3 regions of the Lysinibacillus sp. genome follow, and region 3 is predicted to be linked to each of the others. Evidence: riboswitches for the same ligand, from Rfam matches in the RefSeq annotation. Region 3 holds a riboswitch; each other region holds the start of a gene.
The links. A riboswitch is a leader RNA that binds a small molecule or an ion and turns the genes downstream of it on or off. The one in region 3 is predicted to bind cobalamin.
Positions count from the first base shown of each region.

Region 1 (3,285 bases), on a different contig from region 3:
CGTATTTTAAAAACCTCTCCCTGAAACGGTGCATCCTGTTCAAAATGAGTATCGGTTAATAGAGGAAGCTGGGCAATAAATTCCTGAATGCCCTCATCCTTTAAGGCCGAGCCTGTAAAGCAAGGGAAAGCACATTCACTTGTAATCATGTCCTTTAGCTGTGCTAGACATTGTTCATGTTCCAACGATTCATTCAAAAAGGCATCGAGTAATTCTTCATCTCGCTCTGCCAGCCATTCCATCATACTACTAGAAAGATAATCTGCTCGAAGCGGTTCATCGATCAACAAGACATCTGGTGAGCAATCTTTACGTAGCTGCTTCATGACTGCCTCTACGTTGGCCCCTTCACGATCGATTTTATTGATAAAAAAGAAGGTTGGGACATGATATTTACGTAACAGCTGCCATACTGTTTCTGTATGACCTTGCACGCCCTCCACTGCACTGATAATAATAATGGCGTAATCCATGACTCGAATGGAACGCTCCATTTCAGGGGAGAAATCGACATGCCCTGGTGTATCAATTAACGTGTATGTATCATCGCCGATGTTCATGCGACCTTGCTCGGCAAATATGGTGATGCCACGCTTGCGCTCTAATTCATGATTATCGAGAAAGGTATCCTGGTGATCGACACGGCCTCGGGCTTGAATACTATTTGTATGAAAAAGTACTTGCTCAGAAAATGTTGTTTTCCCTGCATCGACATGCGCAAGTACACCAATTGTTTTGTACATAACCAATCCTCGTTTCTATCCATTGCTTTCTTCCCATTGTAACAGAATTCTCGTAGAAATATTTCTTGTAAAATAGTTCGTCTTTATGTCGAAATAGTGCTAATATAATGGGGATTATGGATGTCACGCCATGTTCCTCATTGCGTGATTAATCTTCTTCTGCTAGTCTATCAATAGTATTAACCATTATAAAATGTATTGGTGCAAATGGCATTTGTCATTTGCTTAAAAGGGAAATCGGTGTAATTCCGATGCTGTCCCGCAACTGTAAATGGGGAGTCTATACAACGTGCCACTGTAGTGTAGCTATGGGAAGGCGTATAGATGATGAACCTAAGCCAGGATACCTGCCAATATGAACTGTTAACTAAGAACCACGAGGATGGGGATAGTGATAAAGGTGACCATACCATTTTTTCACTATGCTTCTCTCTTGGCGACAAGAGGGTTTTTTTATGCCCTCAAAACTATATTCATAACAAAGGAGATTAGGACATGAAGAAATGGAATAGTTTATGGCTCATCATGGTCATTGCCTTAGTAGCTGTTTTAGGCGCTTGTAATGCAACGGACAACAAAGAGTCTGCAGAACAGGGTGAAAAGGTTGAGCCGTCCGAGACAGCAACAACAGAAGTAACGATCGAAAATAATGATACAACGCAAACATATAAGGAAGCACCAAAAAAAGCGATTAGTTTAAATCAGCATGTAACGGAAATCATGCTGGCATTAGGATTAGAGGATTCCATGGTAGGAACAGCTTACTTAGATGATACAATCTATGAGCCATTACAAGAAGCTTACGATAAGGTCCCTGTGCTTTCAGATCAATATCCAACGAAGGAGCAAGTAATTGATGCAGAGGCGGATTTCTTATATGCAGGCTGGAAAAGTGGCTTTGGTGAAAAGGGCGTAGGAACTCCGGAAGAGCTAGAGGCATTAGGGATTCATACGTATTTACATACAGCTTCCAATATGACAAAGCCGACATTAGAGGATATTTTCACTGATATTCGCAATATCGCGAAGATTTTCCGGGTGGAGGATCGTGGAGAAGCCTTAATTGAGCAAATGACGAAAGACGTAGAAAATGTACAGTCGAAATTACCGAAAGATGATGAAAATTTACGTGTGTTAGTGTTTGACAGCGGTGAAAAGGATATCTTTACAGCTGGTCAAAACTTTATGAATGAGCTAGTGACCATCGCTGGTGGTCAAAATATTTTTGGTGATGTGGAATCCGGCTGGACAACCGTATCAAAAGAAGATGCAGTAGACCGTAACCCAGAGGTGGTGGTTGTCATTGATTACGGTGAAACAACAGCAGAACAAAAGATTCAATTCTTAAAAAATGATCCCGCATTAAAGGAGATGGAAGCTGTTAAAAATGAGCGCTTTGTTATTCTTCCGCTATCAGCAGCATCTGAAGGAGTTCGAGCAGCAGAGGCGATTGAAATTTTAGCAAAAGGCTTCTATCCTGAAAATTTTTAATCTAACAACAATCCGAGCTAGCGTTTTTGCTAGCTCCTTTTTCATAAGGAGAGATATCCATGAATGCATTTCAAAAAAACGTACCAGATCAAACCTTCGAAACACTTAGCCAACAAGGCGAATTTACACGCTTAGCTGTCAGTCCTGGCATTATTAATAAGCATTACACGCCAGCACAATTTCAAAAAATAGCCGAGATTGTTGGAGAAAAGGGGGCAATTAAGTATTCGGCTTCTTATAGTATTATAGTATCCGTCCCGACGAGTGCTGCCGCACAAGCTGTTCAAGCCTTACAGGAAGCGGGTCTACATATTGCACCAGCAGTACCTAATATCGTCATGAAGGCATGTGATTTTTGTGATGGTGAAAAAATGGAGGCAGTGCATATTACAGAACAGCTCTATCATACGTTAGAGAGGATTCAGGTCCCTTCGAGAGTGCGTGTTAACGTGAATGGCTGTGCATCTGCCTGCTATAACCCATCTTTTGATGATATAGGACTCGTTTATCAAAACGAAAGCTTTGATGTTTATTTAGGGGCTATACCGATGGGGGCAAAGGCACAGGCTGGCACATTATTTGCAAAAAAGGTAGGGGTAGAACAGATTGAAGGCTTTGTGCTACAAATTATAAGTCTTTATCAGGAGTATGCACGTCCTCATGAGCCCTTTTATAAATTTTATCGTAGAACAAAATCAACTGAATATTGGGAAATAGTAAAAGATTCTATTAAATAGCAGGAATATTACTTAGGGTGTCGAAGTATTGTAATAAGGCAATAAAAATTACAAATCCAAAGGAGTAAGAACATGACATCGAAACAAGGAATTCAACCAGAAGATCTTTATCACTTAAAATCGGTAGCAGATCCCCAGCTATCACCTGATGGCACTGAGGTAATATATGTAGAGACTCGTATTGATGAAAAGAAAAAAGACTATATATCCAATTTATTTTACATACACTTGAAGGATAGAACGCCAAAGCAATGGACATTTGGAGAGGATAGAACAAGTGCTCCTGTTTGGTCTCCGGATGGCAGTCAAATTGC
Region 1 covers NZ_DAMDAY010000112.1:4,671-7,955, forward strand. Annotated here, with positions in the region: gene RT445_RS18865 (elongation factor G) at 1-743, opposite strand, end outside; cobalamin riboswitch at 926-1,112, shown strand; gene RT445_RS18870 (ABC transporter substrate-binding protein) at 1,239-2,234, shown strand; gene RT445_RS18875 (NAD(P)/FAD-dependent oxidoreductase) at 2,294-2,971, shown strand; gene RT445_RS18880 (S9 family peptidase) at 3,044-3,285, shown strand, end outside.
Region 1: linked by a shared signal. The riboswitch ahead of RT445_RS18870 (ABC transporter substrate-binding protein) and the one ahead of RT445_RS05065 (ATP:cob(I)alamin adenosyltransferase) in region 3 are both predicted to bind cobalamin.

Region 2 (3,285 bases), on a different contig from region 3:
TTGAAGTTAACTCTTCTTCTGTTACCCATTTATGATTTTTTACTGCCTCACCATTTAAAGTGGAAGTGTAATCCACCATATAAACAGTTGTTTGTACAGCCTCTTCAATATGGACAAGCGCATTTTCCATACCTTTCATATGCGCTGCATCCGTTTTTACTTCTGTACCAGGAGCCAGAGGTGCTTCTTCGGGATCAATTAATTCTTCGTGAATGACCCACTTATGATTTTTAACAGGCTCTTCACCTGTAGTTGGTTCATAGGAAATAACATAAGCAGTCGTATCATAGGCCCCGACTATTTCTGCTTCTGCACCTTTCATACCGTCCATATGCCCGTTCGTAATAATAGCTGTACTTCCTACAGGAAACTTCGGATTTTCAGCAATTTTTAATGTAGCTGGTACTTCGCCTGAACTTGAATGGTTCATTGTCGAATGATCCATTTCTTCAGTCGTATGATTAGATGTAGACGCAGGCTTCGTTTGATCCTCCGTACAAGCAGATAAAGTAAGTAAAGCTAATACTGATAGTAGTGCCATTGACCATTTTTGTTTGAATATCATGTCATATCCTCCTCACTATTTGCTAATACTGTAGCAAATAAATGTGCAGAAATAATGGACATGATCTACTACCAAAAATCAAATCACATCTTTCATCTAACAAGAAAGATGTGAGGAATTATTTATTGAATGGGCATGATTTTCAATGTTTTTTGTAATCGATAGGCGAAGATGCCAGCGAAAATCGCTAAGATAAAATCTTTTGGTAGTGGGGGGATCATCCAGAGCCAAGCTAGTTTATATGAAAAGACCTCTGGTGCACTTGCCCATAGTTTGTAGGCAAAATACATCCAATTTGTCCCTAGGAAATAATTAAGCGCAGTTGCGATTAACGCTGCCGCAATATAGCTTTTCTTTGTTGCACTTCGTTCTACAATTAGTCCTGCAACAAATGCTGCTCCAATAAATGTAATAATAAACCCAAAGGTAGGGCTTAAAATTTGTCCAACTCCCCCACCAAAACGAGCAAAAACAGGCGCTCCTGCTAATCCTATGCACATATAAACTGTACAGGCGAGCGCACCCTTTCTGCTACCAAGAACCAGTCCTGCTAAAATAGCAAAAAACGTTTGTAGTGTAATCGGTACACCACCCACCATCATAAATGGGGCAAAGGAGGTAATATTAGCCCCTATCATCATAAGTGTTGAGAATAACCCAATATAGGTAATGTCAATAGTTCTTAATTTATGATGACTCTGTTGTGTAGCAGTAGCCATAAATTTCACCTCGTTATAAACCTTCTTACTGCTAGTGTAAAAAACGAATATAATTGTGTCAACCTTATTATAGTTTTAAGTTAACTCAATTATAGTGTAGACTAACTAGTTATAAAAATGTATGATAGAATCGTCACAATTTTATAACTTTAAGTACTATTGGTGTGATATTTTTTGAATGTCACTTAAAAGGGAAGTCGGTGGAAGTCCGACGCTGTCCCGCAACTGTAACGAGGAGTCTTATAATATTTTTTGCCACTGTGTTAGTATGGGAAGGCCATTATAGGATGCTGATTCGAAGCCAGGAGACCTGCCATTAGTAATACCTGTAATGCCCACGAGGATGCAAGCAATTACGGACAATAGCTGGATATTTTCTGACTTTGTTTAATCTAGGGTATTTCTATGCGTATTTTCGTATGGAATACCTTTTTTTTATTGCTTCATCCATCAATACTTAGTAGGAGCTTTAAACGGATGAATAAAAAATTTATGTTTTTTTCCTTAATACTTTTCTTCGTATTAATCGTTTCTATGACAATAGCCGTTATGGTTGGGTCTGTATCAGTTACACCCTTCTATGTATGGAAAGTTATTCTTTCTAAAATCCCCATTATACAAAATGGCATAGAGCAAGACTGGAGTCGCTCACAGGAAATCATTATTTGGCAAATAAGAGCACCACGTGTTTTACTCGCAGCTATTGTTGGAGCTGGTCTAGCTATTGCTGGGGCAGCAATTCAGGCACTTGTGAGAAATTCCATTGCTGACCCTTATATATTAGGGATTTCGTCAGGTGCAGCTGTTGGAGCGACCTCAGTAATTATTTTAGGTGCCTTTTCATTTTTAGGAATCTATGCTCTTTCTGTATCTGCATTTTTAGGGTCATTACTTGCCATTGCGCTCGTATTTTTCTTATCACGAGTTGGTGGTCGTGTCTCAATTTTTCGCTTGTTATTGGCTGGGATGGCTGTGTCCTTTATTTTAACGGCCGTTTCCAATTTCATTTTGATGATGTCGAAACAAGAAGGGGCTTTAAAGGCTGTTATGTTTTGGATGCTAGGGAGTCTAGCTGGAGCCAAGTGGAATAATATTGTAATCCCGGCTTTCATATTCTTCCTCGTATTTGGGCTACTATGGCTACACTATCGAAATTTAAATTTATTATTACTAGGGGAAGAGGCAGCTGTAACATTAGGGGTTAATTTACAGCAATTTCGTATTCAGCTCATTTTACTTGTTTCGTTGTTAACTGGTGTACTTGTCGCAGTCAGTGGCTCTATTGGATTTGTGGGATTAATCATTCCACATATCGTTCGGTTAATTGTGGGGTCAAACTATAAATATGTGATACCTATTAGTGCTTTAATTGGAGGAATCTTTTTAGTGTGGGCAGATGCTTTTGCCCGAATAATCATCGCACCTCAAGAAATGCCAATTGGTATTATAACGGCCTTTTGTGGAGGACCATTTTTTATTTGGCTACTCCGTCGTAACAATTATTCTTTCGGTGAAGGGGACTAACTTATATGACATTAGAAGCGAAGCAGCTATCATTCTCCATTTACGATGAGCGTATACTACATGAAGTAAGTATTCAAATAAAAGAAAAACAACTTGTTGGACTCATTGGCCCTAATGGTAGCGGCAAATCCACATTGCTAAAAAATATGTATCGTCTGCTAAAACCGGAAAGTGGTACGGTATTATTAAACGAACAAGATATTTTAAAGCAATCAAGTAAATCGATTGCTAAAAATTTAGCCGTTGTTAGTCAAGAAACACCTGTTTTATTTGACTTCACCGTACATGATTTAGTCAGTATGGGAAGAACGCCACATAAAAAACTATTGGAGCTTGATCAAGAACAAGATTTCCGAATTGTGGCAGATGCTCTTCTACAAACTGGTATTTCACATTTGGAGAAACGAAGCTTTAGCTCTCTTTCCGGTGGAGAGAAAAAGCGCGTAATGGTTGCACGTGCTCTGGCACAACAAGCTA
Region 2 covers NZ_DAMDAY010000011.1:32,712-35,996, reverse strand. Annotated here, with positions in the region: gene RT445_RS04720 (YdhK family protein) at 1-565, opposite strand, end outside; gene RT445_RS04715 (biotin transporter BioY) at 688-1,284, opposite strand; cobalamin riboswitch at 1,428-1,616, shown strand; gene RT445_RS04710 (FecCD family ABC transporter permease) at 1,762-2,808, shown strand; gene RT445_RS04705 (heme ABC transporter ATP-binding protein) at 2,814-3,285, shown strand, end outside.
Region 2: linked by a shared signal. The riboswitch ahead of RT445_RS04710 (FecCD family ABC transporter permease) and the one ahead of RT445_RS05065 (ATP:cob(I)alamin adenosyltransferase) in region 3 are both predicted to bind cobalamin.

Region 3 (3,285 bases):
GTAAATGATAAAGTCCCCATGGAGCTAAAATAATGATAGAGCCTAGGAAAGGGACAATATCTATTAACCAAATAATAATCGTCATTGTTATGGCATATTTGGGTTGGATTAATAGAAGTCCAATAAGTGTGACGCCTCCAATAATAAAGCTTACAAATAAGTGTGCCTTCATATAACCGAAAGTTGCATCCTTTAGACGATTAAGGATAATCTTTATTTTCTTTGCAGTGTTGGGCTTTAAATATTTATAAGTGATTTGCTTTAATTTAGGCAAATCAAGCATAAATAGGAATAGAGCAATCATATAAACGAGAAGACTGATAAATAGGCTTGGAATTTCTGAAAAGAAGGCTGAAACTTTGCTATAATTAAAGAAGCTTAAAAAGAATTCTTCAACTTTTTTTATGAAATCCATTGTGGTTTTTTGAAGTGAAGCACTTACTTCTGGTGGAAAGTCTTCTGTATATTTAGAGATATTTTCTTGCATATGGAGCCACATATCTGATAGCTTGGAAATATAATAGGGAGCTTGCTTAGATAGTAAAATTATTTGCGACATGATTTGTGTAATGGACAGATAGCAAATAATAGATATAACCATAACACTCACTATGTATATAAAAGCAACTGCTATTTTCCGTGACATCTTCCATCGCCTTTTAAAGAACATGACGATTGGTTCTAAGAAAAATGCACTTATACCTGCAAATAGTAAAGGCATGGACACAGGGATAATAAAATAGGCAGCTACAAGTAAGGATAGAATCACAATTACTCGAAAAATCAATTTCCTAGCATTAAATTTATTCATAAACTCACCTTCTTTGCGAAAAAATTAAGTTAAGTGTACCATAAATCAAATTTTATTACGTTCTGAATCAATAAAGGTAGGGATAAATTATGGAAAAAGAGATTTTGCAACTTTTTAGTAATCTAACAGAGCGTGACCACGATATTCAATATGAATCTTACGAGGAACTAATGAAAATTATGCAGGAGCCCGTAGATTGGACATATGCAGTATGGGAACAGCTTGTACAAGCACTTACATACAAAGATGGACATGCTCGTGCACGTGCTGCACAAATTTTATGTGCCTTAGCCGCAAAAAGTGATCCAGAAGAAAGGGTATTGGAGGATTTTTTGAAAATTTGGGCTGTGACGTATGATGAGCGATTTGCCACGGCGAGGAACGCGTTACAAGCTATTTGGAAAATTGGATTAGCAGGTCAAGTACAAAGAGACTTAGTTGTCTCGTATCTAGCTAAGAGATTTCAAACATGTTTGGATGAAAAGCATCCCTCTCTTATTCGCTATGATATTATTATTTCTTTTAAAAAGCTTTATGATCAAACGAATGACTCTAAATTAATAGCTATTGCACATCGCTTAATTGATGAAGAGCACGAAGTTAAACACAAAAAGAAATATAAGGCAGCCATCCGTTCAAAGTAGCGAGATGGTGTTTTTTTGTACAGATGTAAAGTTTCTATTTGGAGTACAACTGTTTTTTCCTATTAATATATGGTAAACTGCTTTACAAATGAAATATTCTTGCAGAATAAAGGTGCTAACTAGCATAATCGGGAATTCGGTGAAAAACCGAAGCTGTTTCCGCAACTGTAAGTACAGCCATTATAAAGATATACCACTGTCTCCAAGGAGATGGGAAGGTTCTTTATAGCTCATTAAAATTCATTAATGAATTGTACAAGCCAGGAGACCGACCTTTATTTGAACGTATAACAACTCTTCGGAAGCTAGGAGGATATACGGCAAATTACATAGGTAATGTCATAGTAATTGGCAATCATTATGTTATTTTCGTCGTTCCTTTGCTTAAAGGAGCGGCGTTTTTTTATGCTATCGTTCATGTAAGAATTTATCAAAATGGGAAGGGGGTACATCAAGTGAAAAAGGATGCACGTTATTCTTGTTATCCGTTTATGCGTGAGAAGGCTTCAACGGTTGATTATGAGATTCGAACAGATAGTCTCACAACACATCTAGGGGTTGCATTAGCTGCAGTAAAAAAGGAGGATGTACAAGTTGTCGTAGATGATTTGCTGCTTATATTACCTATGGCTTACCATGTCAATGGTTCAGTCCGAGGAAAGCTAGCAGTAACAGAAGAAGATCTTTCTTGGTTAAGCGAACGCTATGACTTTTATGTTCGTCATGTGAAGGAAGACAAAGTTTTGTTTTACCTCAGGGCACAGAGGCTGCTGCTGCTTTACATCTTTGCCGCAGTGAAGCCAAAAAATCATATCGTACATTACATAAGGTTTCAGAGGAACGAGAGGTACCAGCTATCCTTTTCGACTACTTAGGCTTGTTAGCAAATGTATGCTTTGTCATGGCAGTCTATATGAATCACCAAGCAGGTATAGCTGAAATACCGTTTATTAGTAAATCCTATCCAATGAAAAAGAAAAGGGAGAGTAAGAATGAAGAAAGTATTTAATTTCCAATGGCTATCAGTGCTAGTACTAATATTAGTTTTAGCAGGTTGTGGTACCTCAGAAGATACAAAAAATAAAGAGGCTTCACAGGATACGCAACAAACTGAACAAACAACCTACAAAGTAACAGATGATCGTGGTGTAGAAGTAGAATTTAAAGAAGTACCAAAAACTATTGTTTCTTTACAACCAAGTAATACGGAGATTTTATTTGCACTAGGTGTTGGTGAGAAAATCGTAGGAGCAACAGAGTATGACACATATCCAGAAGCAGCACAAAAAATCGAACGAGTATCTGATTCTCAGAATTTCGATAGTGAACGCATTATAGCCTTAAAGCCAGATGTGGTCATTGCTTACACAATTGGCTCTAAGGATGCATTGAAACCATTAGAAGATGCGGGACTGAAAGTATTTGTTATTGAATCTGCCACATCATTTGATGATGTTTATGGGGATATTGAACAACTAGCTGCTGTAATGGGTGTTGAAGATAAAGGAAATGAATTAAACGAACAGATTAAAGCGAAAATTACTGAAGTACAAACAAAGGTGAAAGAAGTAAAAGCACCGAAAAATGTTTATTTAGAGATTAGTCCTAAGCCAGATATTTATACGGCAGGCGCTGGAACTTTCCAGCAAGAAATATTAAATGCAGCCAATGTTAAGAATGTCTTTGCTGATTTAGACAATTGGGCGCAAGTGTCTGAGGAAGAGGTTATTGCGAAAAATCCAGAGGTTATATTAACAACAGTAAACTATACAGAAGATCCTATAGGGGAAATTTTGACACGTGATGGTTGGAATACTGTGAAAGCTATTC
Region 3 covers NZ_DAMDAY010000013.1:619-3,903, reverse strand. Annotated here, with positions in the region: gene ytvI (sporulation integral membrane protein YtvI) at 1-811, opposite strand, end outside; gene RT445_RS05070 (hypothetical protein) at 901-1,455, shown strand; cobalamin riboswitch at 1,549-1,746, shown strand; partial or broken gene RT445_RS05065 (ATP:cob(I)alamin adenosyltransferase) at 1,911-2,464, shown strand; gene RT445_RS05060 (ABC transporter substrate-binding protein) at 2,448-3,285, shown strand, end outside.